DNA from 3 places in the Paenibacillus sp. PvR098 genome. Region 2 is predicted to be linked to each of the others. Evidence: predicted binding sites of a transcription regulator. Region 2 holds the regulator's gene; each other region holds the start of a gene.
The links. Region 2 encodes LexA, which represses DNA repair genes until DNA is damaged. Its sites were predicted from a motif close to CGAACATATGTTCG; they were not measured.

Region 1: a site for LexA is predicted at 1,641-1,654, ahead of JOE45_RS08940 (SPL family radical SAM protein). Genes of this name have one in related genera too.
Region 3: a site for LexA is predicted at 3,114-3,127, ahead of recA (recombinase RecA). Genes of this name have one in related genera too.

The regions. Positions count from the first base shown of each region.
Region 1 covers NZ_JAFIBU010000001.1:1,780,225-1,790,460, forward strand. The annotation lists gene JOE45_RS08930 (sensor domain-containing diguanylate cyclase) at 1-1,109, opposite strand, end outside; gene JOE45_RS08935 (alpha/beta-type small acid-soluble spore protein) at 1,330-1,608, opposite strand; gene JOE45_RS08940 (SPL family radical SAM protein) at 1,713-2,711, shown strand; gene JOE45_RS08945 (hypothetical protein) at 2,708-3,172, opposite strand; gene JOE45_RS08950 (ATP-binding cassette domain-containing protein) at 3,315-4,169, opposite strand; gene JOE45_RS08955 (hypothetical protein) at 4,188-5,027, opposite strand; gene JOE45_RS08960 (RNA polymerase sigma factor) at 5,005-5,604, opposite strand; gene JOE45_RS08965 (hypothetical protein) at 5,639-6,337, opposite strand; gene JOE45_RS08970 (ABC transporter permease) at 6,334-8,490, opposite strand; gene JOE45_RS08975 (ABC transporter ATP-binding protein) at 8,483-9,355, opposite strand; gene JOE45_RS08980 (hypothetical protein) at 9,534-10,097, opposite strand; gene JOE45_RS08985 (MORN repeat-containing protein) at 10,031-10,236, opposite strand, start outside.
Region 2 covers NZ_JAFIBU010000001.1:1,030,485-1,040,720, reverse strand. The annotation lists gene JOE45_RS05165 (hypothetical protein) at 725-928, shown strand; gene JOE45_RS05160 (hypothetical protein) at 972-1,136, shown strand; gene lexA (transcriptional repressor LexA) at 1,671-2,291, opposite strand; gene JOE45_RS23405 (LysM peptidoglycan-binding domain-containing protein) at 2,439-2,795, shown strand; gene JOE45_RS05145 (DUF896 domain-containing protein) at 2,901-3,095, shown strand; gene JOE45_RS05140 (aldo/keto reductase) at 3,112-4,101, shown strand; gene JOE45_RS05135 (hypothetical protein) at 4,126-4,635, shown strand; gene JOE45_RS05130 (HAD family hydrolase) at 4,678-5,469, shown strand; gene JOE45_RS05125 (1,2-dihydroxy-3-keto-5-methylthiopentene dioxygenase) at 5,566-6,108, opposite strand; gene metH (methionine synthase) at 6,398-9,832, shown strand; gene rnz (ribonuclease Z) at 9,922-10,236, shown strand, end outside.
Region 3 covers NZ_JAFIBU010000001.1:579,275-589,510, forward strand. The annotation lists gene rimO (30S ribosomal protein S12 methylthiotransferase RimO) at 1-1,148, shown strand, start outside; gene pgsA (CDP-diacylglycerol--glycerol-3-phosphate 3-phosphatidyltransferase) at 1,145-1,732, shown strand; gene JOE45_RS02880 (competence/damage-inducible protein A) at 1,772-3,019, shown strand; gene recA (recombinase RecA) at 3,201-4,241, shown strand; gene JOE45_RS02890 (RecX family transcriptional regulator) at 4,368-5,066, shown strand; gene rny (ribonuclease Y) at 5,336-6,880, shown strand; gene JOE45_RS02900 (TIGR00282 family metallophosphoesterase) at 6,964-7,758, shown strand; gene JOE45_RS02905 (stage V sporulation protein S) at 7,903-8,163, shown strand; gene JOE45_RS02910 (dipeptidase) at 8,261-9,205, shown strand; gene JOE45_RS02915 (2-oxoacid:acceptor oxidoreductase subunit alpha) at 9,429-10,236, shown strand, end outside.

The DNA of each region.
Region 1 (10,236 bases), 750 kb from region 2:
AGGAACGCTTCATCCATTCCTTTACCGGGGACAATCACTGCGAATTCTTCGCCCCCATATCTTGCGAGCACCATATAATCCGGCAGTATTCTTTGCATGACACCCGATATGTGCTTCAGAAGTTTATCCCCTTCCGCATGTCCATAAGTGTCGTTAAATCGTTTGAAGCGATCAATATCCATCAGAATCAAGCTGAACGCCTCTCCCTCCATCTGTGCCCGTTCCAAAGCCAAATCAAGCGATTCATCAAAATATCGGCGATTGCCGACTCCGGTTAAACCGTCCATATACACCTGACTTCGGCTATGTTCAAATTGATGCTTCAGCATCAGCCGCATATGTTCGATATGATCGAACAGCTTGCTAAGCTCGTCATCTTGCTTCAGAGATGGAACAGACACATCAAATTGTTGCCGGGCATACCCTTCTACAGTGCAGCTTAATTCATTGATCGGCCGAATGATCCGCCGCAGCTTATGAACCACATCGGCCACCGCCAAACCGATCACAACCGCGCATATCACAATGGAAACATACAGCGTTTGAGTAATTCTGGACATATAAGCGTTGGACAGATCCGATTTCTTGGTATGAATCATACGGGAAATTTCCATAGACCTGTTACGGAAGTCTTCGACGACCGGCTTGCCTCCTAACAGCTCCTCGGTTGTCATTTGTTCACCTTTTCCAAAGGCCTCCAACTGCAGTAATCCGTATTTCTCCTTCCATTGAAGACCGGTTTCAAATAATTCTCGAAAAGGCTCGATCAAATAGGGATATTGGGTGATGTCGTGATACATTTGCCCTATCGTTTCGAGGTATTCGTCAGAGGATTCCTCATAGGTCTGTATGAAAGTCGAGTCCCCCGTTAAGCTGTACCCGCGCTGAGCGGTTTCTTGATCGATCAATGATTTCTGCAATATGAGAACATTTCTAGAGATCTGCTCCAATTGTGAGATTTCGTTATATAATCGGTCTTGATAACCGTTTATCAAATAAATCATAAACAGAAAAAATAGACCTAAAACCAGCATCATACGAGTCAGACTTTGAATGATATCTGAACCGAAACGATGCTTCGGAAGGAGTCTGCGCCATACTTTGAACATGGATAACTCCTTCCTGTCTTAGGACCATAGTATAGTCTAATGATATGTCTTCATTCCTTCTTTTTCAATCCATTTTATTAATTAGAAGGATATACATTAGAGGAATACATCTTCCTATCAGCTTTCGACCGAATTTCTTTCGTCCTTCGCTGTTAATCGAAATACCCGAACAAACAGCCTTACAACGCCCTGCGACCGAAATCGTGACCAAAGGCTCATGCTATCGTTTGGTCAGCTGCTCCTGCGCCATTCGGATCATTTCACGCACCATTCGACCACCGATCTGTCCACCGACTTTCCCTGCTTGCTCCGTCGGTAAGCTCCCGTTACCACCGGGTTGTAAGGGTACACCTAAGGAACGAGCTACTTCATACTTCACCAGATCCGGTCGTTCACGGTTCACCGCATAGCCTGCGCGCTGCATCACCTCAGCTTTCAGAATATCCAATCCATGTCCCGCTCCCGGTACGACAGGTCTCCTGCTGCGTCTTTTTGCCATTGCCTGGACTCCTTTTTCTTAGATAGTTTGACAGAACATATGTTCCGTAATACAATAAAACAGGAACGCACATTCCCATATTAGATGAAAGGTTGGATGATGAAGTGGCTGTGCCAACGACTTTTGAACCGATTCAAGCCAAACAAGTACTGAATCCGGTAAAAGCCCCATCCATGCCGTTTGACTGGTCTGTCAATCCTTACCGCGGATGCCAGCACGGCTGCAGCTTTTGCTATGCACGCTCCACTCATACGTTTCTGGGAATGGACGCGGATGATACGTTTCAGCACCATATTTTATATAAGGATAATGCCCGTGAAGCTCTCGAAGATCAGATCGCGCGCATGCTTCGCTCAAAGAACGGGCGGGAGAAGCTGGGCAAAATTGCTTTCGGCACGGCCACGGATCCTTATCAACCGATTGAAAGTAGGCTGCTCCTTACCCGCCAATGCTTGGAGGTGATGGCATCTTATCGGCTTCCGGTCAGCATTACAACCCGTTCTCCCCTGATCCTGCGTGATCTGGATCTGCTCCGGAAGATGCCCGGCAGCTCCGTTAACATAAGCTTGAATACGTTAGATAAACAAGTGTGGCGTCATTTCGAGCCAATGACCCCCTCCCCGCTCCGTAGATTAGAAGCGGTGCAACGCTTAACCGAAGAAGGAGTGGATGCCGGCATCTTTATGGCACCGATCCTTCCCTACTTAACAGATAGCCAGGACTCACTGGAACGGGTCGTTCAGCATGCATCCAAAGCGGGCGCTCAATTCATCATGGGATCCGTACTGCGTCTGAACACGAATGCGGTGAAGTCGTGGTTTTTCCGCACGGTGCGCGAACATTATCCCCATCTGCTGGGACCCTTCGCCGCATTATACAGCCATTCCGCTTATGCTCCCAAGCGTTACAGGGAAGAAACGCTTGAACGGCTTCACACGCTGCTGCAGCAGTATCGCATAACCCCATACCAGCCATTCTCGCAAGAGGCTACGAGCGCCCCTCCTGCCCTTGACACGAATCCGTCCGATCCCGTCCAATTATCGTTTATATTCGAAGGAGAACAGTGCGGCACGCAAACCCTAGACCCTTCCCTGAGACGCTAACTGTTTCTCCTCGCTCTTTTGAACAGGCGGTAAACGAGAAACAGAATCGCTCCCCAAAACAACAATCCGATGATCGAAAATCCGCTGAATGGCATGCCGCCAAAAAAGCCGAACGGATTAAAAATACTGCCGAGAAGCGCGCCCATGGCCAACCCGCCGAACAATCCTCCAAACATTCCGCGAGCGGGAGCCGTTGCGGCTCCTCCAGGAGGAACTGTGGTTCCGGGGTTGTTTCTTACATTACCTGCGGGCGTCCTTGGCGCTGTTCCTGTTCCCGGGGCTACGCCTCCGGTTCTTCCGCCGGTGAAGGAGCCTCTGCCTGATCTGTACCTGCTGGCTACATAGCTACCGGAGTCGCTGCTCTGCCATTGTTCTTCATAGGGTACGACATTGTCCGCCTGGACGGATAAGCTCGTGAAGAGCAGCAGCACGATCGTTACCACACAAATAAGCTTTTTCATGATACCTCCCTCGGAATATACAGACATCTAAGGTAAGTATTCATCCGTATGGCAGTTGCTATACCACGGCTCTGTGAGAAGACGGCAACGTCCGCAAGCCAGCTCATGATGAATGAGCTGGCTTGCGGCCAACGTCGGTTAGTTACTTCTTGTCCAATGCATACCGGCGAATAAAATAAGCATCCTCCAGCGTAGGAAAAACGTGTTCCCCCATGCCGTTATCAGGGGCCTCCCCGATCCAGCGGATTTCTGTTCGTTCTCTTTGGAACTTACACTGCAGCATCCGAGAGTAATCGAGCTTTGGTACCTGTTCGGAAGGCACGCTTCCGCACCATATGTCATACGGCAGCTCGCTCAGCCATAGAGCCGGTGAACCGGCAAATCGTACCCGCCCTTCGTCCAACCAAACAATGGTGCTGGCTTGATACTGCCACTCGTTGATTTCATGTGTAGCAACAACGACCACTCGGTGCCGAGCATATTCCCCCATGAGATGAATAAAATGCTTTTGTTCCATGCTGTCCAAATACGTTAATGGCTCGTCCAAAAATAAAAAGGCGGGGGATCCAAGACACGCCTGTGCGATACCTAAACGCTGCTGCTGCCCTTGGGATAGCTGGCTTATAGCCCGGTCGGCCTGCTTTTGCAGCCGCGCCGAGGCCAGCCAGCGATCCGTTTCCTCCTTGTCGACAATACCTTTCAATGACGAGAGATAATTAAGCAGCTTTCTTGGTGTCAAGTCTTCATACAGCTCAAGTCCGCTCGGTAGAAATCCGATATTCCGGCGAATCAGCGGAAGCGATTCTTGAGGACGGTGTCCGGCATACTCGATATATCCCGAAACAGGATCTACAGCCGTAGCCAAGAGCCTCAGGAGTGTGGATTTTCCTGCTCCGTTGCGGCCGACAACGATTGTAATCCCGGGTGTAAGATCCAATTGTGCAATCTGCAGTTCAAACTGTTCCGCTGTCACGACAACTTGGCGAATTCGAATCATCTGATCATTCCCATCCCGTCAACCGGTGTATTTGGCTGAGCCGTTCCCCCAACCCGCAAGAAATGCACGGAAAAATAACAGCAGTCCCGCAAGCAGAACAACAGCTTGAAGCCAGTACATAAGCTCAAGCCTCTCGTACAGGAACCTTCCAAGTATGCCGCCGGTAATCTGCAGGAGAGCCCACGAAGCTCCGGCCGCGGCAAACCCATAACGTATGCCCCAATGATATGCGATGTACGCAAGTATTCCTCCGACGAATAACACACCGCTCATCCATCCGAGCAGGAATGTACCTATAGAAAAATCATAATGGATCCACACCAAGGAACAGGTGCTGAGCAAGCCGAACAGAACAATCATTGCTGTAATCAGTAAAAGTCGGATGAGCAGCAAAAGCGCCGGCGGGAAGGGAGTAACGCTTTCCACCATCCTCATCTCCGCATTCCACGATTTATAGGAGTAAACAGCGGCACATAGCAGAAATAACGGTAAAATCAGGGAATATACATCTCGAAATCCCCATAAAAGTGTACCTGGTGTCGGGCTTACCAATGTCATCATAATGATAATCGCCGCACTGATCACCCAGAATGCTTTTCCGAAGAGCTGCAGCTGAATCCAGCACTGCCTGAGAAAAGACGGACGCTCAAGCGGAAGCGGCTGGACCATCTCTAGAGCAGGCTCAATCTGCTGCAGTGCAGCAAATTCCGATTGCAGGCTTTGGATCAAATTGCGAGTTTCCGCTTGCTTGGGAGCACGTGTCAAATAGGTGGACATGGTACGGCGCAGCTCGTCCTCCAGCGCCTCCAATTCTCTTTCATCCACAGATTGCAGCTCATGATCTTTTGAATTGTGCATGGACCGTTTCCCCCTTGCTTCTTTCGGCTTCTCCAGCCGGTTTATCGTCATACCGCCGTTTCAGCTTTTTGAGCGCTTGATACAGATGTGACTTCACTCCCGATAGCGTGAGATCGACTACATCCGCAATCTCCTGCAGCTTCAGCTCTTGAAAGAAACGAAGAATAATAATATCTCTCTGAATATCGGGAAGCTCATTTAACGTTTGAAGCAGCTCCTTGCGCGTTTCCTGTCTTTCGTAAATGTCCACCACCGAGGCTTGAATATCCGCTTTGTCCGGAATTTCCTTGGAGAGCTGGACGTTCGCCCGATAGGATGAACTGCGCCAATAGTCGCGGCAAAGGTTATGGGCAACCTTGTACAGCCACGGACGAACGCGGTCGGGTATTGGCCCTTGTCGAAGCTGCCGTATCAACCGGATAAACGTCTCCTGGACGAAATCCTCCGCTTTTTGCGGGTTATGCAGCTTCCGGTCCAAATATCCGAGAAGCGGACCGTGATAGCGGTTCACGAACGCTTCAAATGCTACTTGATCCCCCCGAGACATGAGTCGAACCAAATCCTCGTCGGATACCATCGTTCTCCTCCTCCCATTTCATTTGTAACTATGCTTATTCCTGCTCCACCGTCGCGATCCATCGATCCCTTCGCTCCGACAGCCTCATGGCTGCCAATAAAAGAAGCAGCGCCGCCGCCAGATGAAGCATTCGATTGAAGGTGAAAGAGACGCCTTGCAGATGACCGGTAAATAATACGGCACCTTGGAACAGGGACCCGTTAGACAGCATCTCCGCCATCCAAAGGCCGAAGCCCGCGGCCATACCGGCATAGAGCTTTTTTACCCCGATCATCCAAAGCACGACAAAAGCGGACACCGATAATAAGACCGGAAAAGATTGCGCAGCCAGCTCAAACCAATGGATTTGCCCCTGCCTTGCGGTGTCGGTCCAATAGCTCCAAACCGTCCCTTGAATCGTACCGAATTTCCATACATAAGCCTGGAACACGCAAAAGTGAAGTACAACCATTGTTGCGATCGACAGCAGATATTTACGCAAGACCGTTAACGATATAGATACTGGATAAGTTGCGTACATTTCCATAGAGCTGCCTCCCAGCTCCCGTTGAAAGAACAGAACGCAAATCATCGGAACGAGAGGGAGAAACACGGTCTCATTGTAAGCCGCAACGCTCCGCGGCATATCTGTGTCCGCCCAAACAATGGAGGCCAGCAGCATGATCCAATAGGCGGCAGGCATAACAGCCAGCAAAGAGCGTAAGCCTGAAATATCCTGTATAAGCTTGCTCATTCAGGCCCTCCTCCGTTCCATACACGAAGCCAATCCGCTTCTTTAATGATCGGGTAACGGTGCTCATACTGACCTTCAATCGTTAATCCATCTCTATAAAAAGCGTTCAGAACCCTTTTGACATGCTCCGCGTGTCCCTCATTAAGCTCCCGCTCGACCATCCTGCCTATAGAATCTTTCTTGTTCGGACTGCCTACCGTGAAGCGCGGCGAAAGAGTGGAGTGTTGGTTGTCTTGCTTGTTTTCATGGTAATATAGTTCATAAAAGGCGCGGCGAATTTCCGAAACGACGGAAAACTGAGGGTCGGATGGATCCGTGGAAAAGCCCAGCCCCATGGCTTGATCGGAAAATAAAGCGGCATGCACTGCATTGGCCAGCTGAAAGCCATCCAGATTATGGTGTTTGGATTCTCCGATGATCAAGCTGCTGCCCATTAGTTCTTTTATATTATCGTTTCGTGTGGAAACCTGCCGTATAGGAAAATAAAAAATTTGACTCAGGCCAGGAATTGGATGCTCGATCCAAGAGTCGTAATCATTCATGATTTCAGCGTATTTGGTCAGGAACACTTCGGCTTCACGCCGGTTGGAGGGCGCCGTAATTAACACGGTTTCCGTACCGGGAACGCGTATTTCCGTGAGATGTCCACCAAACAAGGTGACGCCTCGAGCTGTTTCCTGAAAGCTCATCTTTCCGGTTAAGCCGGATGGAATGCTTTGTATCGTGCCATACACCTTACCCGCAAACCCGTTCAGCTCCAAATGAAATTCAGACTCTTCCTCCACTCCCAATTGATCGCTTAGCTCAAACACGTTTCGAGCCACCTCCCGGTAGCCTTCCCTCATATCTCCTGGAACCGGGTACCAAGCGGCTTGCTCGGCTAAGTAAACGCTGCTGCCTTCCACGAAGGATACGACCGTTTCTCTCCTTGTTTTCGATTGACGCCAATCAAACAGAATGCCGTTATAACGGAAGGTAATCGTATGCCCTTTTCTTTGGTCGATTTGATCCGGCTGCAGAGCATCGATATGAACTTGGCCGCCCTTACGGGTCCAGTTCACTTCTTGACCATCCCATAAGACGGATTGCAATGTAAATCCGGGGTTCAGCGCAAATTCGATTCGATCCTTGTTCGGAATCCCGTCTTGCTGGAGGCGAAGCTCGGCGGTAACCGAAAGCAGGTCGTCTTCATTCCGGTCGACTTGAATCGCATAACGTTCCACCTTCACTCGGTCGTGTTGTTCCTTGTCCGTCGTTTCGCCAGGATATTGTACCGCTAGCTTTTCCTTCACGCTCCACTCCTTATAACGGTCAGCCCAAAGCTGTCCATAAGGCCAGAGGAAACCTATACAAAGCAGGAATGTCAGTCCGCTCATCACAGCCCATCGGTTCTGCGTCCGGCTCGGCCTCTTCCTTTTCAACAGCCATGTGATCACAACAAGCAGCAGGAGTGTAAACGAGAGCACAAACAGGCGGGACCATGCCGTTTCTGATCTAGAAATGTACGGTCCCCAAACCGGGTTTTCCCATATCGACTCTAATAGAAATTGATTCAGGTGGAACGTTTTGAGAAAGTATAAGTCAAGACGGGAAATGATAAACACATCCAGAAAAAACGTTCCAAACATCCAGGCGCAGAACCCGATCATATAGCTGATTCGATTAGGTATCCATACGGCGAGCGCCATGGCCAACGCCAGTGTGACAGCGTAAGAGCACGTATACTGCATAGCGAAAAACGACATCTCCATCCATACCGAAGCCGGCTCCATGCCAATTCGCAGTGCAAAGATCATGTAAACGACGCTCATGCAGACGGTAAAAAGGCTCAAATACATAAGGCCAACCACGTATTTCGCAAAAACGAGGGCCGTACTAGATAAAGGCAAACTTCCCGTCCATTCATAGGCGGAGCGCTTCAAATCCCGACGTACCATAAGCATCCCAAGCAGCATGGCGAGTCCTAGACTTAACGTATGCTGCAGCTTGTGAAAATCATAGGCATACACATAAATATCTTGAGATACGTCCGGCCGCGGCTCGGCCAGGACGATGACGAACCATAGCCCGTAAAGCAGCGGCAGCGGCCAAAGGAGACGGTTGCCAAATACCAGCTTCCCTTCAAGCCTGACCTGCATCAGCCATCTATACATCAGATTCACCGCCAATCAATGCCAGGTATCCGTCCTCCAGCGTTGGAACAGCAGCCTTCGCGTTCTCAACCGGTTTCCTTGAAGATAAAATCCGGCATTGGACATGTCCTGAACCCATCCGAATCGAGCTGATGATTCGGGTCGCGTCCAGCTGTGCATATTCCGACTCCGTCATCTCACAATCCCATACCTTCCCTTCGGCCGATGCCATCAGCTCGTCGAGCGAGCCGGACATCATCACGTTACCGCGGTTCAAGACGGCAAGCCGGCGGCAGCTGTTTTGAATGTCGGCCACGATATGGGTAGAGAGAATCACGATCCGGTCTCGGCTAAAACGCGACATCAGGTTCCGGAAGCGTACCCTCTCCTCGGGATCTAGCCCTGCGGTAGGCTCGTCAATGACAAGCACTTGCGGGTTCCCCATCAAGGCTTGAGCAATACCGAGCCGCTGCTTCATCCCGCCGGAGAAGGTTTTCACCTTCCTGTTGATTTTGTCCGACAAGTTTACCTCTCCCAGCAAACGCTCGATCTCCGCCGAACGCTCACGAGAATCGTTCATCCCTTTCATGACGCCTACGTAGTCCAGAAACTCGCCGGCTGTGAGCTGGGGATAGATTTGGAACGCTTGTGGCAGATACCCAATTCGCCTTCGGATTTCTTCTGGACGGCTGAGAGGGATTCCTCCGATTGTCACTTCTCCTGAAGATGGCTTCTGCAGAGTGGTGAGAATGCGCATCAGGGTCGTTTTGCCCGCCCCGTTAGGCCCGAGCAGCCCAAACATGCCGCTGTCAATGGTCAAATTAACGTCATGCAGCGCCCATTCTCCCTTTTTGTATTGTTGATTTAGCTTTCGAATTTGTATCATTATGTTCATCCTTTGGTTGGTCATCTGATTTATGCCGGCACATCTATTTATGAAGACGTAAGCCTCGATCAAAAAGTCGGCTTGTGCCAAGGGAATTTTTCGGGAATTTTTTTGGGCCTCTTCTCAAGTCAAAAAGCCTTTCAGATCCGATGATCCAAAAGACTTTTCCTCATCCCCATTAGTAATTAGACTTGATCACTTGGTAAGCGACGATTGTATAAGTGTTCGAATCCAGCGCATACAATACCTCTACGTCACTTCCCGCGATGGTGATCTTAAGCTGTCCATTCACGGAATCCTGCACCTGAGTCACCTTTAAGTCATCTCCGATCATAGCGATAGACACATATCCGATTGGTATAGGTTCATAGCCTCCGTCCACTTTTCTATTCTGTACCGTAAACATTCGCTCGGCCATTACGGGATGGTATACTTCCTGCAGCCTACTCACAACAAGCTGCTTATCGCGCTCACTTAACCATACTCCTTCAGGATACACCCCAGCCGTTTGCAGCGTCCATCTTTCGATCTGCGTGAACTTCTCCCAAATCTGTTTATCCGATCCTTTCAAATCCTCTCCACTTACGCCAACGCCTGGACGGATCAGCTGAAAGCCTTCAAGCAATTGCCTGGAGCTTTCACGCAACGCAGAAGCACCTGCAGCCTCTTCCGCAGTCAAATCCGTCCCGCCGTTCTCCACAACATAGCCGTATATCCATCCGTTATGCTCCTTAAGCAGCACAGCTGAGCCTGCCTCTTGCCATTCCTTCTTCGTATGAGCAGAGGATCTTTCCGTTCGGGACGGGATGGAGACGCATAATAAATGGAAAATTCACCAGGACCATCCATAATCTCAAGCGGCTTTCCAATCCAATTGTCCG
Region 2 (10,236 bases):
CAGGGAAGACTTCGGAATGAAGTTCCCATGATTCCTGCATCGAACTAGGTTTAGTCATGCCTGTACATTGATTTGAAGGCGGGTTTGTACTGATTTTGATAATACATGTGATAACGAAGGATCATTGATCACGGATGTTCTATTTTTATGTATAGTAAACAGTCTCGGGGCTGAGGTAGTGCAAGTCAGCAGAAAATAGAGGTGCTTGCTTGTCAAAATCTTTGTTTCGTAAGGGCACGCTTTTTTAGATTGGTGACAACCTCAGGTGTAAAGGAGTTCAACTGGAGAGAAAGAAACATCGTCGTGGTATGAATGAAAACCGTTTGAATATTGATGAACTTGTAAGTAGTTCTTACAAGTTCATACACACATTGCGAGGCTTATCGTTTTATCCTGCCCCAAGCGTAAAGGAGCACGAATGGACTGATCAGTACAAAGTATACAGTAGGGGTTATTGTTTCTTTCAGCAATAGGACACAAGCGATCACTACGGCCAAGGAGGGGACGATGCGGAATACTAGTTCTTTGTTCATTAAGCACCTCTCTATATGTTTTGTCAATTATACCACCCTACGTAGTGGAAACAAACCTCTCTGAATAATGGGGAGAGTTCGATAGTTTAATGATTGAATGCAATTGTTAACGAATGAATAATAATGTATGCATATACATCCCAATTTCTGATATAATGAGAGTATAAAAAATCATTTGTAGGTGATCGGGCATGGCGCCACCAGGAACATACCGCCGCGGTAAGATCGAAGAATTTGTAGAACGGCTCGAAGTACGGCGCACCGTCCTCCTTACTCAGCTTGATCAACCCGAATTTCAGGATTTACAGCAGATTATCAAAGGGCAACTTACAGCGTTGGATTTGGTTATCAGTGAGCTTCAAAGTGAATTCGAAATCGTGGGTAATCAAAGTTGAATCGGAGCCGTATGAATTTCTGAAATACATGGGAGGGTTTAATATGAGTCTGCAAGACGGGACAGAAGATAAAAGCAAAATAGGCGAGTTGGTTCAGCGGATGATTGAAAGTTCACCTCATATCGATGAGCATACAGAGATCCACGTTCACTTTAACGATGGCGTATGGTATATCACTAGGGATCATAAATTCATGAACACTGACTGAATATCGTTATGCACTTCCTTAAGGAGGTGCTTTTTTTGTTAAAGAAAGTTCAATAATTTTAGAATACCGCCGGATCATAAAGGGAATATAATTATAATTCGGTTTTAATATGATTGGTAAGTTAGATAATATGTGTACTTGTTATAATCTGCTAATGAAGTTCGAATACTTCATAACTGGTGTGACGATTACTAGATGGAGAAGCCCGTTTTGGCTAAGAAGGTTTGTCACCGCAAGAGAAATTTTGTGAATTGGTAAAAAGTAGAACGAATTAATTCATTCTTGATGCAATCGTAAGAATGCTTTTTCTTTTGCTTAAAAGGAATTAGTATACAGCGGCAACTCACACAGGTTCATGATTGAGAGCGGGACCGATATTTTACACTATATTAATAGTAGTTATCCAGCTTTGGACTGAGATACGCGCTCTGCCAGCAAGCATTACGGCAGCGGGCGTTTTTTATGTCCTGTGGCTGCGCCTGGAACATAAAAAAACCTTTCAACCGACCGAAACTGGCGGAGAAAGGGAAGAAATTAATGAATATTTCTGAATACACCAATGACCTTACCTAAAACACTGACATTCTTAAGTCGAAGCGGCTCCATCGTCGGGTTTTCAGGCTGTAATCGAATATGGTCCTTTTCTTTATAAAAAGTTTTCACCGTTGCTTCATCGTCCTCGGTCATCGCGACAATGATATCTCCATTATCGGCAGTTTGCTGCTGACGCACGATAACATAATCTCCGTTATGGATGCCGGCGTCAATCATACTTTCTCCGATAACGCTTAACATGAAGACATTATTATCTCCTACATAATGGCTTGGAAGCGGAAAATAATCCTCAATGTTCTCCGTTGCCGTAATTGGCACCCCTGCTGTAACCCGTCCAATTAGAGGCACTCTTGCCACGGATACGGAGAAAGGGCCGTCTGAAGAGCTTCCGTCCAAAATTTCTATCGCTCTTGGCTTCGTAGGGTCTCTGCGAATCATCCCTTTTTTTTCCAATCGCTCCAAGTGGCCGTGTACCGTAGAACTGGAAGCCAGTCCAACCGCCTCACCAATTTCTCTTACTGAAGGCGGGTATCCCTTTTCCCTAACTTCGTTCTTGATGAACTCTAAAATCGCCAGCTGACGATTGGAAATTTTGCTCATGATCATCACTCCATTTTTGGTAATCATTACTTAGAATTATAACATAGAACCGGAGTTCGTACAAACATAAGTTCGAGAAAACCATTGACACAAACAAGTGTTCGTGTTAAATTAAAAACAGAACAAGTGTTTGGAGGTCGACTTTCGATGATACAAAATACTCAACTCATACATAATTTCAATTCTCGACAGCTTATGCAGACAAGTCATAATAATAAGAGAACGTACGTGCGTGCCATGGTTTTAGGTGCTCTGCTGTTGTTTACGGTGTTTTTTGCTGCTGTATTGGCCACATTAATCTTTGATCAAGATGCTCACGCAGCAACCTCTCAGGTACTGGTGCATACTTACGTGGAGGTTCAGTCTGGAGACACCCTCTGGGGCATTGCATCTCAGCATGCTGGTGACGGACAAGATGTGAGAGAATATGTGCACCAGTTGAAAGCGATTAACGGTTTGAAGAATGTAAATATACAATTAGGTCAGAAGCTTTTGCTTCCATAATTGATCGTTACACAGGTATCCGGTTTTCTAGAGGCTGCTTCTCTTGACAATCCGTAGCGGTAATGTCAAAGTATAATTTGAAATGACATTATCAGGAGGAACAGCATGAGCGAATCGGATCATGATGCAATCGTACGGCGAATCAACGAGTTGGCCCGCAAAGCGAAGACGGAGGAAGGGCTTACCGATGTGGAACTGAATGAACGCAACGAACTAAGAAGAAAGTATATCGACTCTTTTAAATCCTCCTTGCGTGGTCATCTCGATAACATCAAGTTTGTTGATGAAGAGAAGAAGTAAGAGCGGAGGATGAGAGATGGAGTATCGTGTATTAGGAAAAAGCGGCATCGCCGTTTCGGAGCTTTGTTTAGGTACGATGACATTTGGAAACACGACAAATGAGCAGGACTCGATTGAAATGGTTCATCGTTTTTTGGAGCGCGGAGGTAACTTTATCGATACTGCGGATGTGTATGTCTCCGGTACTTCCGAAGAGATTGTAGGCAAAGCGATTCGTGAACATCGTTCCGATGTGATTTTGGCGACCAAGGTACGCTTTCCTACTGGATCGAATATCAACCACGTAGGCTTATCCCGCAAACACATTCTCGATGGTGTGGAAGCGAGTCTTCGCCGTTTAGGTACAGATTATATTGATCTTTATCAGATGCACGTTTGGGATCAAATTACGCCAATCGAGGAAACATTGAGAACATTGGATGATCTTGTTACATCAGGCAAAGTACGGTACATCGGCTGTTCTAATTTCTTGGCTTATCAATTAATGAAATCACTAAGCATCAGTGATTTTAGTAGATATGCTCGCTTTATCTCCATACAGCCGCAGTATAGTTTAGTTTGCCGCACGATGGATCGTGAGGTTCTGCCTCTTTGTTTAGAAGAGAATGTGGGTGTTATCCCTTGGGCACCTCTTGGCGGTGGTTTTTTGACAGGAAGATATGTTCGTGGACAGGAACCGACGGAAGGACGCTTGGCATCTAAAATGGGAGAGAGCCGTTGGGAAATCCGCAATACAGAGAAAAACTTTCAAATATTAGATGAAGTTATTTCGGTTGCTCGTGAGGTCGACAAAACTCCTGCTCAGGTGGCGTTGAACTGGTTGATCCATAAACCGGGCATCACATCGCCGATTTTTGGTGCACGGACATTAGAGCAATTTGAAGAAAACATGGGAGCTATGGATTGGAAGCTGGATGCTGAGCAATGGCAGCGCTTAGATGATGTAAGCGCTCTGGAATCGGAATATCCTACCCGTTTTATTGACAAGTTTTGGCGCAAAGTGTAAATGACAATATAAGGGGCACTCATCATGTCACGTAAGTGGGAACGAATGGTTCGGAAAAATACGAAAGTTTCTAACACGCAGCGGAAGAAGAGCGGAAAAGGCGAGATTGCGGGAGTAAGTGCCGACGGTTCGGTCACATTCAAAGGACGGAGCTGGTTTTTGCCGATGCTGCTTGTGGCTACCGGTGTTTTTTGTTTTATTACTTTTCGGAATCAACCTGGACAAGAGCAGCTATATTGGATTACTGGGGCCAGCTATATTTTTCTAGCATTCCTGATGTATTGGATTCGCCGTCCTTTTCTGAAAATTGATAAAAAAACGTTATCGTCGCGCAGATTTGGCGGTAACCGGTTTATGGAAGCAGATCAAATTAAGGATATTACCATGAGTAAAGATGCCATTGTGATCAACTTCAAGCCCAAAGGAAAACGGTGGGTGTTCACCAAGCTCTACCATCTGTTTCCGGTAGACTCCGCGAGAGAAAAGCTTCAGGAGTACGCGGAAAAAAACAACGTGACGTTAATCAAAGATTAATCAATGAAGAGATAAATCAGGGGAGAAAGAGGAACACAATTTATGGGGATCAAGGCGGTTCTATTCGATTTGGATGACACGCTGCTGTGGGACGACCGCAGTGTAAAAGAAGCTTTTCAAGCGACTTGCTCTGAAGCGGCTAAATATTATAAAGTAGATCCGGCTCATCTGGAGGATGCTGTACGACGTGAAGCCCGTGCTTTATATGAATCGTATGAGACGTTCCCATTTACAAAAATGATCGGAATTAACCCGTTTGAAGGACTGTGGGCGCATTTTTCCCAAGGGAAGCAAGAAGAATTCCGTAAACTTCAAGCGCTGGCTCCAGAATATCGTACGGAGTCTTGGACACTGGGGTTGAAAGCGTTAGGCATCGAGGATAAAGAGCTTGGCTATAAACTCGGCGAGCTGTTCCCGGCTGAACGAAGAAACCGTCCCATTGTGTATGAGGAAACGTTTGAGGTATTAGATCAGTTGAAGGAGCGTTATCAGCTTCTTCTTTTGACGAATGGATCTCCCGATTTGCAGCAGGAAAAGCTGGCGGGAGTGCCTAAGCTTGCTCCTTATTTTGATCATATCGTTATCTCGGGAGAGTTCGGTCAAGGGAAGCCTGCGGGAGCCATTTTTGAACACGCTATGCGTTTGTTAGACATCCAAGCGGATGAAGGCGTTATGATCGGTGACAAACTGACAACCGATATTCTCGGTTCCAATACAGTGGGTATGCGTAATATGTGGATCAACCGTCACGGCCTGCAGCGATCCGATGAGATCGTACCTTCACATGAAATTACAAATTTGCGCGAGATTCAAACGATCATCGACTCGTTGTAATCTGACGATGATCGGCCGTCAAACCTAACGACAAATTCGGTATTAGAAAACCCCGTCCATTTGACGGGGTTTTTGATGCATTATTTATATAGATGATTATGCCTTTTGGAACGTCGCATCTTCGAACGGGTGAGCGATCCAGCCTTCTGTTTCGATAAAGAGGCGTACGGCTACGATTTGGCGGTTTTCCATCAAAGTGAAGAAGTGAGGCTTATGCTCCGGGACGGAAATAACATCGCCTGCTTCGAGTTCGACGTCGAAATAGCCCACATCGTCGGTGCCTTTGATAATGAAAATACCTTTGCCGGCCGTAATGGCCCGTACTTCATCTTCCGTATGCGTATGAACCTGCTCGAACTTTTTGAGGAGCTCGTCGAGGTTTGGTGTGGCGTCGGAAAGGGCAATGAGGTCCCATGTCTGGTAACCGCGGCGTCCAGCCAGATCGCGGATTTCTCCATCAAAGGTAGATAAAATTTGCGCTTTTTCCTCGTCTGTCAGTGCAAATTTTTCTTGCAGCTCGACAGGCAGCTTGCCTGCGTTCCAGTGCTCATACAGGACCTCTTGTTTATCCAAAAACGCTTTGACGTTTTGTTCGCCTGAGATTCGTTCGTTGGTGTTGCGGATTCTTATTTCTGCCATGGTCTATCCCTCTTTCCAATAAAGAATGGTTCCTATCTGTAGTTTATTATAGTGGAAGGTATCTCATCTGTCGATGTGTAATGGATTATTCATTCCTTAGATTTAGTACAATTCTCGTTTGATAATAGGTGAAGTTCCTTTTCATCATGCTTTGTTTCTGGTACACTTTAGGGATAATGTATTTTGCGAACTTTCGCGTTTGTTCGACAGCGACGAAAGAGATGCTGCGTAAGATCCGCATATTGAAATGATATAATAAATATGGCGGCAGGTTGAAAGGGGATCCTAGATGAATAAGTCATCTTTGCAAGAGCAATTACAAAAGAAAATTATGATATTGGACGGCGCCATGGGCACCATGATCCAGCAAGAAAATCTTACCGAGGAAGATTTCGGCGGAGAAGACCTGGATGGGTGTAATGAGATTCTTGTTCTTACAAGACCGGATGTGATCCGTAAAATTCATGAAGCTTATTTTGCCGCGGGTGCGGATATGGTAGAGACGAATACCTTCGGAGCCACCAGTGTGGTCCTTGCGGAGTATGAACTGCAGGATCGGGCTCGGGAAATCAATTTGGTCGCTGCCAAGCTCGCGATTGAAGCAGCAAATAAATACAGTACTCCAGAATGGCCGCGTTATGTGGTGGGTGCCATGGGTCCGACAACCAAAACGCTTTCCGTTACGGGAGGAGTCACGTTCGACGATTTGATTGACAGCTATTACGAACAAGCCCTGGCGTTAATGGAAGCGGGTGTTGACGCGCTTCTGCTCGAGACGTCGCAGGATACGCTCAACGTGAAAGCAGGAAGTATCGGTATTCGCAAAGCGTTCGATATGCTAGGGAAGAAGCTGCCTTTAATGATCTCCGGTACGATCGAGCCGATGGGTACGACGCTTGCCGGTCAAAATATTGAATCATTCTATATTTCTCTCGAGCATTTAGAGCCGGTATCTGTTGGTCTTAACTGTGCGACGGGACCGGAATTTATGCGTGATCATATCCGGACATTGGCGGATATTGCCGGTACGGCTGTCAGCTGTTACCCGAATGCGGGACTACCGGATGAGAACGGAAATTACCATGAGTCACCAGAAACGTTAGCGAAGAAAATGGCCGGATTTGCCGAGCAGGGTTGGCTTAACATTGCCGGTGGCTGCTGTGGTACAACACCTGACCATATTCGCGCAATGGCAGAGACTCTCAGCTCCTACAAGCCTCGAGGTCATAGAGGAGTCCATCCCCCGGCTGTTTCTGGGATTGAGACAGTATATATCGAGGATGCGAATCGTCCTTACATGGTTGGCGAGAGAACGAATGTACTGGGTTCTCGTAAGTTTAAACGCCTGATCGCAGAGGGCAAGTACGAGGAAGCTTCGGAAATTGCCCGCGCTCAAGTCAAGGGCGGTGCACATGTCATCGACGTTTGTTTACAGGATCCGGATCGCGATGAAATGGCGGATATGGAGAAGTTCCTGGAGCTTGTCGTCAAAAAGGTAAAGGTTCCATTGATGCTTGATTCAACGGATTATCGTGTCATAGAGCTGAGTCTGAAGTATTCTCAAGGGAAAGCGATCATCAACTCAATTAACCTGGAAGACGGGGAAGAGAAGTTTGAGCAAGTTGTGCCGCTCATTCATAAATATGGTGCAGCTGCTGTTGTGGGAACTATTGACGAACGCGGACAAGCCATTACAGCAAAAGACAAGCTGGAAGTTGCCCAGCGCTCATACGATCTGCTTGTAAACAAATATGGGATGAACCCGAACGATATCATTTTTGACCCGCTCGTCTTCCCTGTAGGTACGGGAGATCAGCAGTATATCGGATCGGCGAAAGAAACGATTGACGGTATTCGGATGATTAAGGAAGCCATGCCGGATACGGAGACGATACTCGGGCTTAGCAACGTTTCATTTGGTCTGCCTGAGGCTGGACGTGAAGTGCTCAACGCCGTCTTTTTGTACCATTGTACGAAGGCGGGTCTAGATTACGCGATCGTCAATACGGAGAAGCTGGAACGGTATGCATCCATTCCTGAAGAAGAGCGGAGATTGGCGGAGAACCTCATCTATGATACGAATGATGATACGTTGGCCGAGTTCGTTGCGCATTTCCGCACCAAGAAGGTTGAGAAGAAAGAAAAAATTTCGAATTTGACCTTGGAGGAGCGCTTGGCTTCGTATGTCGTGGAGGGCACGAAAGAAGGCCTGATTCCAGATTTGGATGAGGCGCTAAAAAAATATCCGCCGCTTGAAATTATTAACGGTCCTCTGATGAAAGGAATGGAAGAGGTAGGCCGTTTATTTAACAACAACGAGCTCATCGTAGCCGAGGTGCTGCAAAGTGCTGAAGTCATGAAAGCATCTGTCTCTCACTTGGAGCAGTTCATGGAAAGGGCGGACAGTGCCGTCAAGGGAAAAATCATTTTGGCAACGGTAAAAGGCGATGTGCATGATATCGGTAAAAACCTGGTCGAAATCATTTTGTCCAATAACGGCTACAAGATCATTAACTTAGGCATCAAAGTACCACCGGAGCAGCTGATTGAAGCGTACCGTAAAGAGAAGGCTGATGCAATCGGTTTATCGGGGTTGCTCGTTAAATCAGCACAGCAAATGATCATTACCGCTCAAGACTTGAAGAATGCGGGTATTGATGTTCCTATTCTTGTGGGTGGCGCGGCTCTGACAAGGAAATTTACAAAGACACGGATTGCTCCGGAATACGACGGCCTTGTGCTCTATGCCAAGGACGCAATGGATGGCTTAGATATCGCGAACAAGCTCAGCGATCCGAAACAGAAGGAGCAATTGGTTCGTGAACTGAGAGAAAGCATGGATTCGGATGTGAAGGAATCCGGGCGTAAGGTTGAGCAGATGCCTGACCTGACTCGTGTGAAGGTATCCACGGTAGACAGGACAGTGCCGGTACAGCATCCTCCGGATTTGGAACGCCGCGTGCTCCGCGATTACCCGATGAGCCATTTGATGCCTTACATCAACATGCAAATGCTGCTCGGACACCATCTAGGCTTGAAAGGAAAAGTTGATCATCTGCTGGCAGAGAAGGATCCAAAGGCTCTTCAATTGAAGGAAACGGTCGATCAGATTTTATCCGAAGCGCAGCGCGAGGGAATTATTAAAGCCCACGGGATGTACCGCTTCTTCCCTGCGCAGGCCGACGGCGATGATGTGCTGGTGTACGATCATGAAGATCATACAAAGGTACTTCAGAAATTTAGCTTCCCGCGGCAGGATAAAGAACCGTATCTCTGTCTTGCTGATTTCTTAAAGCCAGTGGACAGCGGCGAAATGGACTACGTCGGCTTCCTTGTTGTTACAGCCGGCCATGGGATCAGCGAATTGGCGGCAGCATGGCGTGAAAAAGGTGATTATTTGCGCTCGCATGCGCTTCAAGCAGCCGCTCTGGAAACAGCGGAAGCCTTCGCGGAACGTATTCATCAAATGATGCGTGACGTTTGGGGCTTCCCGGATCCAACAGAGATGACGATGCAGGAGCGTTTTGGCGCCAAATATCGTGGTCAGCGGTTTTCGTTCGGGTACCCTGCGTGTCCGAACCTGGACGACCAGCAGCAGCTTTTCGCTTTGATGAAGCCTGAGGATATTGGTGTTCATCTGACCGAGGGCAGCATGATGGAGCCGGAGGCTTCTGTGTCCGCCATCGTGTTTGCGCATCCCGGAGCAAGATATTTTAACGCCTAAATCCGGTTTGGGGCATGCTATGAAGAGTGGAGCATTCTTGCTCCACTCTTTTCACTAATTGGACTTAACATAACGGGAGTCGATGGAGTGTGGAGTTATATTTTTTGGGAACGGGCGCTGGGATGCCTTCCAAAGAACGCAATGTTACCTCCGTCATGCTAAATCTGCTGGCGGAGAGAAACGTTTATTGGATGTTTGATTGCGGTGAAGGAACACAGCATCAGGTGCTGAGGGCCCCGGTCAAAATTAGCAAGCTGGAAAAGCTGTTTGTTACGCATCTGCATGGCGATCATATTTATGGTCTACCCGGTCTGATGTCAAGTCGTTCCTATCAAGGAGGGGAGACTCCTTTTACCATTTACGGCCCTAAAGGAATAAAGGAATTTATTGAAACGTCGCTGAGG
Region 3 (10,236 bases), 450 kb from region 2:
CGATATTGGATATGGCGGAACTAAAGCAAACCGGGCAGTTGAAGGCATTGATCGTATCGGGCTGTTTGACACAGCGGTACAAAGAAGAGCTGATGAATGAGATGCCGGAGATCGACGGCATTGTCGGAACCGGAGATTTTGACAAAATCAACGACATTGTCGATAAGGCGCTGTCGGGTAAAAAACCGGTTATGGTTGGTAATCCGGTGTTCAACTATGAGCAAAAGTTGCCGAGACGGTTGACTACGCCGCGATATACGGCTTATGTGAAAATCGCAGAAGGCTGTGATAACGCCTGTACGTTCTGCAGTATTCCGATCATGCGCGGAAAGTTTCGCAGCCGGAGTATGGAGTCGATCCTTGAAGAAGTGGAGCAGCTTGCTTCACAAGGTGTGAAGGAAGTCAGTCTGATTGCACAGGATTCTACCAATTACGGTACTGATCTGTATGACGGGTTTATGCTTCCGACCCTAATGAATAAAGTGACCGAAGTTCCTGGCATTGAGTGGGTAAGGCTTCATTACGCCTATCCGGGCTTCTTCACGGACGAATTGATTGAAGTGATGGCGAATAATCCTAAGGTATGCAAATACGTGGATATGCCTCTGCAGCACAGTGAGGACAGCATTCTGAAGCGGATGCGCCGTCCGGGTCGTCAGCGTGATTCTCGCGAGCTAATCCGCAAAATCCGTGACCGTATTCCGGGCGTTTCGCTGCGCACGTCTATCATTGTCGGCTTCCCTGGAGAAACCGAGGAAGACTTCGAAAATTTGAAAAATTTTATCACTGAAATTCAATTTGACCGCCTGGGGGTTTTCACGTACTCCTTGGAAGAGGATACCCCTGCTTCACGTTTGCCGGATCAGGTGCCGGATGAGGTGAAGGAATATCGTTCCAACTTGCTTATGGAGATTCAACGGAAAATTTCGAACGAACGGAACAGCATCCGGATCGGGCAAGTCATTGACGTCTTGATCGAAAAGTATGATGGTCGAGGCGATGTATATGTAGGCCGGTCTATGTACGATGCTCCAGAAATCGACGGTGAGGTGTTCGCACGGGGTGTTCAGCTGACTATCGGGGAGATTGCCAAGGTTCGAATTACCCATTCGTTTGAGTTTGATTTATCCGGGGAGGTTGTAGCATGAATTTAGCCAACCGGATCACTTTGGCGAGAATATTTTTAGTCCCTATCATTATGTTTTTCTTGCTCGTCAACGTGAAATTTCCTCATATCCGGATCGAACAGTTCAGTATTACGTACAACCAGATTATTGCAGCTTTGATCTTCATCATAGCTGCGAGTACGGATAGTCTCGACGGCTACATCGCCAGAAAAAGGAAGCTTGTCACGAATCTCGGCAAGCTTCTGGATCCGCTGGCCGACAAGCTCTTGGTATCCGCGGTTCTTGTTTCTTTGGTGGAGATGGATAAGCTTGGCGCATGGATCGTGATCGTGATCATCAGCCGTGAGTTTGCCGTAACAGGGCTTCGCCAAATCGCGCTGCTGGAAGGCGTCGTCATGGCGGCAAGCAAGTGGGGGAAATGGAAGACCGCTGCGCAAATTACCGCGATTATCGCGCTGCTGCTTAACAATTTTCCATTCGCCTTCATCAACTTTCCGTTTGACGTTATCACCAGTTGGATCGCCGCTATTATTACGGTCTATTCGGGCATTGATTATTTTATTAAAAACAAGCATGTCATTAACTTTAATGAACAAAAACAGTAGGGCTTCCTATTGTTTTTGTTTTATTCGGAGGCGAAACGCATGAAAGCGGAAATCATCGCTGTCGGCACAGAGCTGCTGATGGGACAGATCGTGAATACGAATGCGCAATATTTGGCCCGAGGGTTGGCTGATATCGGGGTCGGCGTTTATTATCAGACGGTGGTGGGTGATAACGCTTCACGGATGAAGGAGGCGCTGCGGCTGGCCAAAAGCCGTGTAGATTTAGTCATATGCACAGGCGGGCTTGGCCCAACGCAGGATGATCTAACCAAAGACGTGCTTGCCGAAGTACTCGGTCAAAGTTTGGTGATGCATCAGCCTTCGCTTGATAAAATGATAGCTCTCTTCGAAGGGCGTGGTATACCCATGGTGGAGAGCAATAAGCGTCAGGCGTTAATGCTTGAGCACAGCGAGCCGCTTGCAAACGATACGGGGCTTGCGGTAGGTGTCGCCGTTACGCATGAGGGCACTCATTACATATTGCTGCCGGGACCGCCTAAAGAAATGAAGCCTATGTTCGATAATTATGCGCGGCGCTGGATCGATTCTAACATGGACAACGCACAGCCTCTGTATTCTTTAATGGTGAAATTTGCCGGGATTGGCGAGTCATCTCTTGAGCACGAACTGATTGATTTGATCGAATCCCAGAGCGATCCGACGATTGCTCCCTATGCCAAAGAAGGCGAAGTAGCAATTCGACTCACGACACGGGCGACATCGGCTGATGAAGCGGCCGAAAGATTACAGCCGCTGGAGAAGGAGATCCGGAGCAGGCTCGGGGAGCATATTTATGCGTCAGAGGATATTTCGCTTGAGCAGCATATTCTACGAACGCTAGCCACGCAAGGAAAGAAACTGGCTGTGGCGGAAAGCTGCTCAGGCGGACATTTAAGCGATATGCTGACGGCTGTACCGGGTAGCTCGGATGCGTTTGTGGGCGGGGTTATCTGCTACTCGAACGCGATGAAACATAAGCTGTTAGGGATTCCGATGGAACAGTTAGAGAGTGACGGCTCACCTGGTGCCGTTAGCGAGGAAACGGCGGCGGCTATGGCCGAGAATGTCACGGAGCTGACCGGAGCTGATTTCGGAATTTCTATTACCGGCGTGGCGGGTCCAGGTGAATCCGAAGGCAAGCCGGTTGGACTTGTCTATGTTGGAATCGCCAAGAGGGGCGAGAAAGCCGCTGTAGTGAAATTGCTGCAGCCTGGCAACCGAGAGTCGATTAAGCTGAGAGCTTCCAAAAATTCGCTTTACCATCTCTGGAATCTTTTAAAATCGTAGTTGCCACCTTTCGGGAAATCAAGTATAATATATTTTATCGGAAGCACCGTAACAAACTCAAACCTTTGTTACGGTTTTTCTTTTGCTTTACATGCGAATGTATGTTCTAAAAATAGCTTGGCAACGGGTGAAAAACCCGCTATGATGTAATTATACGAATACGAAGAAGGAAGTGAGTCTCTTGACAGATCGGCGCGCAGCCTTAGAGAATGCACTACGTCAAATTGAGAAGCAGTTTGGTAAAGGATCGATCATGAAATTGGGAGAATCTACCCATATGCAGGTGGAGACGATTCCTAGCGGTTCGCTTGCATTGGATATCGCACTGGGTATAGGCGGGTTTCCGCGAGGTAGAATCATAGAAGTATATGGACCGGAATCCTCCGGTAAAACGACGGTAGCGCTGCATGCGATTGCCGAAGTGCAGAGGGCGGGAGGAACGGCTGCCTTCATCGATGCGGAGCATGCTTTGGACCCGCTGTATGCGAGCAAGCTCGGCATCAACATTGATGAGCTGCTGCTGTCCCAGCCGGATACCGGTGAACAAGCGCTCGAGATCGCAGAAGCACTCGTGCGCAGCGGAGCGGTTGACATTATTGTCATTGACTCTGTTGCCGCACTCGTACCCAAGGCCGAGATCGAAGGAGAGATGGGGGATTCCCATGTTGGTCTACAGGCTCGCTTAATGTCTCAGGCACTGCGTAAGCTTTCCGGTGCCATTAACAAATCGAAGACGATTACCATCTTCATCAACCAGCTTCGGGAGAAGGTCGGCGTGATGTTCGGTAATCCGGAGACGACCCCTGGCGGACGGGCATTGAAGTTTTATTCTTCGGTCCGGCTTGATGTGCGCCGTGTGGAGACGATTAAGCAGGGGAATGATATGGTCGGGAACCGTACGCGGATCAAAGTCGTCAAGAACAAAGTAGCACCTCCTTTCAAGCAAGCAGAGATTGATATCATGTATGGTGAAGGCATCTCCAGAGAAGGCAGTATCGTAGATATTGCAACCGAGATGGATATCATTCAGAAGAGCGGCGCTTGGTACTCTTATAACAATGATCGGCTTGGTCAAGGCCGTGAGAACGCGAAGCAGTTCTTAAAGGAGAACAAGAGCATTGCGGATGTTATCGAGAAGCAGATCCGGGATAACAGCAACCTGGTTACTGCAGTCGGACCGAACACCGATGAGGAAGAGGATTTGGCTGTACCTTTTGAATAAACGTCAACGTCACATCGGTTAGTCCGAAGCGTCGGTTGATGCACATAGCGATTCACCAATCAGGGCAAGGGCACCTTTACGATGAGTGAAAGGTGCCCTTGCTGTTTGTAAGGAGTGTGTTACAGGTTGACGAATCATACAGACGAATGTCTGGCCCCGGGAGTCATCACCAAAATTGAGCAGCAGCAGAGATCGAGGCAGCGTTATAATTTGTATATTGACGAAAAGTTTGCTTTTTCCGTACATGAAGATGTGTTGGTCAAGCATCGGTTGCTGAAAGGGGAGGTCGTCGATGCTTCTCAGCTGCAGAAAATATTGTACGAGGAAGAGGTTAACAAAGCGTACCTAGACGCGATCCGGCTGTTGTCCAGCCGGTTGCGTTCAGAGCATGAAATGCTGACGCGGCTCAAGCAAAAAGGGTATTCACCCGAAGTCAGTCAAGTGACGATTGAACGTCTTCGAAAGGAAGGCTACCTGAACGATACGCTGTTTGCCGAGCAGTTGACCAAGCAGCGCTTGAAATCGCAAAAGAAAGGGAGCCGCTGGATAAAACAAGAGCTTCAGCACAAAGGGATTAACAAAGAACAAATTTCTGAGGCTATGGAGCAGGTGGATGAGGAAACTGAATACCAGATGGCCTACAGCCTGACGATAAAACGGTACGGTGCTGAGCTGGAGAAGGATGCCAGCAAAGCCCGGCGCAAAATCGTAGGGTTTCTTCAGCGCAGAGGCTATCCCGGTTCGGTAGTAAGCAAAGTACTGAGCCGTTTGCCCGTCCAAGGGCAAGAAGATGAGTGGAATGAGACGGATTTCAACGAAGATTAGTCAAGATCATACGAAAGAAATTAATGAAATAAATAATTAGTATAGTGTATTAAAGTTCAAGAAAAAGACAACCATCTTGACAAGCTTCTTCGTCAAAAGCTAAAATAATCATGTATAAACATTATACAAGAGAGTTTTCCCTTCCAGCCTAAGGGAAGATTCGCAAAGTAAAATCGCCAATTTTTACTTTTTCTAGCGCTTGTAAAATGGATAAAAAACCTTATTATCCCAAGCTTACCCCTTGGAGAAACAACGAGGAGGTGAACTGCATGCTAAACACAGTCATCTGGATCCTGATTGTTCTCGTTGTTGGTGCTCTATGCTTATGGATTGGTTATTTTATCCGCAAGTCCCTTGCAGAGGCGAAGATTTCCAGTGCTGAACATGCTGCCACGCAAATTATCGACAATGCTCGCAAAGAGGCAGACGCACTGAAGAAAGAAACGGTTCTTGAAGCAAAAGACGAGATTCACAAGCTCAGAACCGAAGCTGAAAAAGACATTCGTGACCGTCGGAACGAAACTCAACGACAAGAGAGACGATTGTTGCAAAAAGAGGAGTCGCTGGATAAAAAATTAGATTCTCTTGAGAAGAAAGAAGAGCAGGTCGCCAACAAGGAGAAACGAATCGAAGAAACCCAAGTGCAAATTGATCAGATTTATAAAGATCAAGTTGCCGAACTGGAGCGGATTTCCGCGTTGACGATGGAAGAAGCCAAGAACATCATCTTGACTAACGTTGAGCAGGAAGTTCGCCACGAAACCGCACAGTTAATTAAAGAAATTGAACAGCAAGCCAAAGAAGAAGGCGACAAGAAAGCCAGAGAGATCATCACGCTGGCCATCCAGAGATGCGCCGCCGATCACGTGGCTGAAACTACCGTATCGGTCGTAGCGCTTCCGAATGAAGAGATGAAAGGCCGGATCATCGGTCGTGAAGGTCGTAACATCCGGGCTCTGGAAACACTGACGGGCATCGATTTAATTATCGATGATACGCCGGAAGCGGTTATCTTGTCCGGCTTTGACCCGATCCGAAGAGAAATTGCCAGAACATCGCTTGAAAAGCTGGTAGCTGATGGACGAATCCATCCGGCTCGTATCGAAGAAATGGTGGAGAAGTCCCGTAAGGAAGTTGACGAGCGCATTCGCGAATATGGTGAGCAAGCTACGTTCGAAACAGGCGTTCACGGGCTCCATCCGGATTTGATCAAAATTTTGGGCCGTCTGAAGTTCCGCACAAGCTACGGTCAGAATGTACTGAAGCACTCAATGGAAGTTGCATATTTGACCGGGCTGATGGCTGGAGAACTGGGAGAAGACGTGACATTGGCGAAGCGTGCCGGACTTCTTCATGACATCGGCAAAGCGCTCGATCATGAGGTAGAAGGCTCCCACGTAGAAATCGGTGTCGAAATTGCGAAGAAATACAAGGAACATCCTGTGGTCATCAACAGTATCGCATCGCATCATGGCGACACTGAAGCCACATCAGTTATCGCGATGCTTGTCGGCGCAGCAGATGCTCTTTCCGCCGCAAGACCGGGTGCTCGCAGAGAAACGCTCGAAACGTATATCAAACGTTTGGAGAAGCTTGAAGAGATTTCCGAGTCGTTCGAAGGCGTAGAGAAATCGTATGCGATTCAAGCAGGTCGTGAGGTTCGCGTTATGGTTCAACCGGAAAAGGTGGATGATACAGAAGCCTTCCGTTTGGCCAGAGACATCACAAAGAAGATCGAGGGCGAACTGGATTATCCGGGCCACATTAAGGTAACGGTGATTCGCGAAACACGGGCTGTAGAATACGCTAAATAATTGCGTACACTAAAGAGAAGTGGCTGAAAAGCCACTTCTCTTTAATTACATAACGAATTGGAATCAGGCAGGAGGAGAAAGTCATTCGTATTTTATTTATAGGTGATATCGTTGGATCGGTTGGCAGGAAGGCTCTCAAAACGTGTTTGACCAAGTTGAAAACAAAATACAATCCCCATTGGATCATTGCCAATGGTGAGAATGCCGCGGCCGGTCGGGGGATTACCTCAGCCATCACCAAAGAATTGATCGAGCTTGGCGTGCATGGGATAACGATGGGTAATCACACGTGGGATCAAAAGGAAATATTTGATTTTATTGACAAGGAAGATCGGATGGTTAGACCTGCCAATTTTCCCAAAGGGACGCCAGGCCGGGGAATGACGTTTATTAAGATAAAGGAACAGGAGCTCGCGATTATTAATCTGCAAGGACGCACCTTCCTGCCTCCGCTGGATTGCCCATTCGAGAAAGCCTCGGAACTGGTGGAGCAGGCAAGGAAACGAACCAAATACATCTTTGTTGATTTTCATGCGGAAGCGACCTCGGAGAAATTGGCGATGGGATGGCATCTCGATGGAAAGGTATCTGCGGTCGTCGGTACTCACACGCACGTGCAGACCCATGACGAACGCATTCTGCCGCAGGGAACGGCCTATGTGACGGACGTTGGAATGGTTGGTCCTCGTGATGGAATCCTTGGTATGGAGCGTACAGCCGTGCTTCAGAAATTCAAAACACAGCTCCCTGTCCGGTTTGTTGTGGACGAAGGGAAATGGCATTTTCACGCGGTATGCATCGATCTTGACCCGGCAAACGGGCTGGGTAAAAAAATTCAACTGATCCGTATGGATGAAGACAGTGTTCTGTTTGAATAGGCTATAGTGCAGAAATAATTAACAAATTGACGAACAATTCAAATATTTTAGAAAATAACCTCTTCGGGAAGAAGGAATTAACGGTAAATTCCTAGAATATGAATAGTACTGGAAGCTATCATCATTCCCGAGGAGGTACTTTTCATGGAAGTATTAAAAGTTTCAGCAAAATCCAACCCAAATTCTGTTGCAGGCGCGCTTGCTGGGGTGTTGCGTGAACGTGGGGCTGCAGAGCTCCAGGCCATCGGGGCGGGAGCTCTGAACCAAGCGATCAAAGCGGTAGCCATTGCTCGAGGATTTGTGGCTCCCAGCGGGGTTGATTTGATCTGCATACCAGCGTTTACCGATATTGTGATTGACGGGGAAGATCGGACAGCCATTAAATTGATTGTAGAACCAAGGTAAGCTCCCAAATGCATATATGTTGGCGCAAAACACCTGTTTACTTTGTAGACAGGTTTTTTTGTTTTTTTGGAGCTAAGAAGCTAAGGAGGATGATTCGGTGAAAGTGATCGACGGGCACTGCGATGCGTTGTATAAAATGTACGAAAACCCTGATATCGATTTTTTCGATGCTCAAACTTCTCCGATGGACGTGACCTATTCAAGAATGCTTAATTCCAATGTAAAAGTGCAATGTTTTGCCATATATTTGCCTGAACGTATAACTCTGCCTCATTTTGACCATTATTTGGAATATATAACTATTTTCTATCGGAAGATCGTTCGGGTCGGCTACATTCATGCGATTAAAACCCGTGGTGACCTTGAAGGGGTCATGAACGGTCGTGTTCTCGGAGCGCTGCTGACGTTAGAAGGAGCAGATGCTCTCTATGGCAATCCACTTTATACGCATACCCTGTATCAATTAGGCGTGCGTATGATGGGTGTTACATGGAATTATGCTAATTGGGCAGCAGACGGTGTGCTGGAGCCCCGGCAAGGGGGATTTACACGCAAAGGAAAAAGCTTTATTAAACAATGCAATGATCTGGGTATCCTATTGGATGTGTCTCATTTGTCCACTGCGGCATTCTGGGATTTGGCCGCAGCTTCCACCAAACCGTTCGTTGCCACCCATTCCAATGTCAAGAGACTATGCGGTCACCCAAGGAATTTGGACGATGAGCAAATCAAGACTTTGATCCGTGTGGACGGACGGATTGGGGTGACATTCGTGCCCTGGTTTGTGGAAAGCAGCGGAAAAGCAAGCGTCGAGGATATAGTGAAGCATATGGAATACATTTGTGCGTTAGGCGGTGAACGCCAGCTCGTGCTTGGTTCAGATTTTGACGGAATTGACCGTCATATTCCGGGGCTGGAGCATGCCGGCCAATACGATCGATTGGCTGAGGCGCTTCACAAACGATTTACAGACGAGCAGGTAAACAGGTTTATGCATGGGAATTGGCATTCATTTTTGACCCGTCACCTCCCCGTTCACTAAAAATTAACATCTTTTTTATAGATATAAGACAACTAATATATTCTCAAATTGATATGGATTCAATCTAAAATAACTATCTTTAAAAATGATCTAAACCCTTGCTTTTTAATGCTTTACGTCATAAAATTTATTTGACAGGTGAAAAGTTATTTTTATCTTTCCTACAGAACAGTTTTTAAGTGGTAAGCTGCAGCGTCAGCGAATTTAAAAGGAGTGGACAACGGTGATTAGCCAATTATCTTGGAAGGTCGGAGGACAACAGGGGGAAGGCGTGGAAAGTACTGATAAAATTTTTTCCACGGCATTGACCAGACTGGGGTACTACTTGTACGGCTACCGTCATTTTTCATCGCGGATTAAAGGCGGGCACACGAACAACAAAATCAGAATCAGCACGAAACCGATTCGAGCCATTTCCGACGATTTGGACATTCTCGTAGCTTTTGACCAAGAAACAATTGATTTGAATGCATACGAACTGCGTGAGAACGGCGTGATTATCGCCGATGCAAAAGTCAATCCGGTTGTACCTGAAGGCGTAAAAGCCAGACTGTTCCCGGTTCCAATTACGGCAATTGCTGAAGAATTGGGCACATCCTTATTTAAGAATATGGCTGCTTCCGGCGCATCTTGGGCATTGCTCGGATTGCCGCTTGAAGTGTTTAATAAAGCAGTGGAAGAAGAGTTCGGTCGTAAAGGTGCGGCTGTTGTTGAAAAGAACATCGAAGCGGTTCGTAAAGCAGCAGATTTCGTACTTGAACTTACAGGCGGTCCGCTTCCTGAGTTTCAACTGGAACCCGCGGATGGAAGAACGAAGCTGTTCATGATTGGTAACGATGCAATTGGTCTTGGTTCAGTAGCCGCAGGCTGCCGTTTCATGCCAGCTTACCCGATTACTCCGGCTTCCGAAATTATGGAGTACTTGATCAAGACGCTTCCGAAATTCGGCGGCACAGTTATTCAAACAGAAGATGAGATTGCTGCATGTACAATGGCAATCGGTGCTAACTACGGCGGAGTTCGCGCGTTAA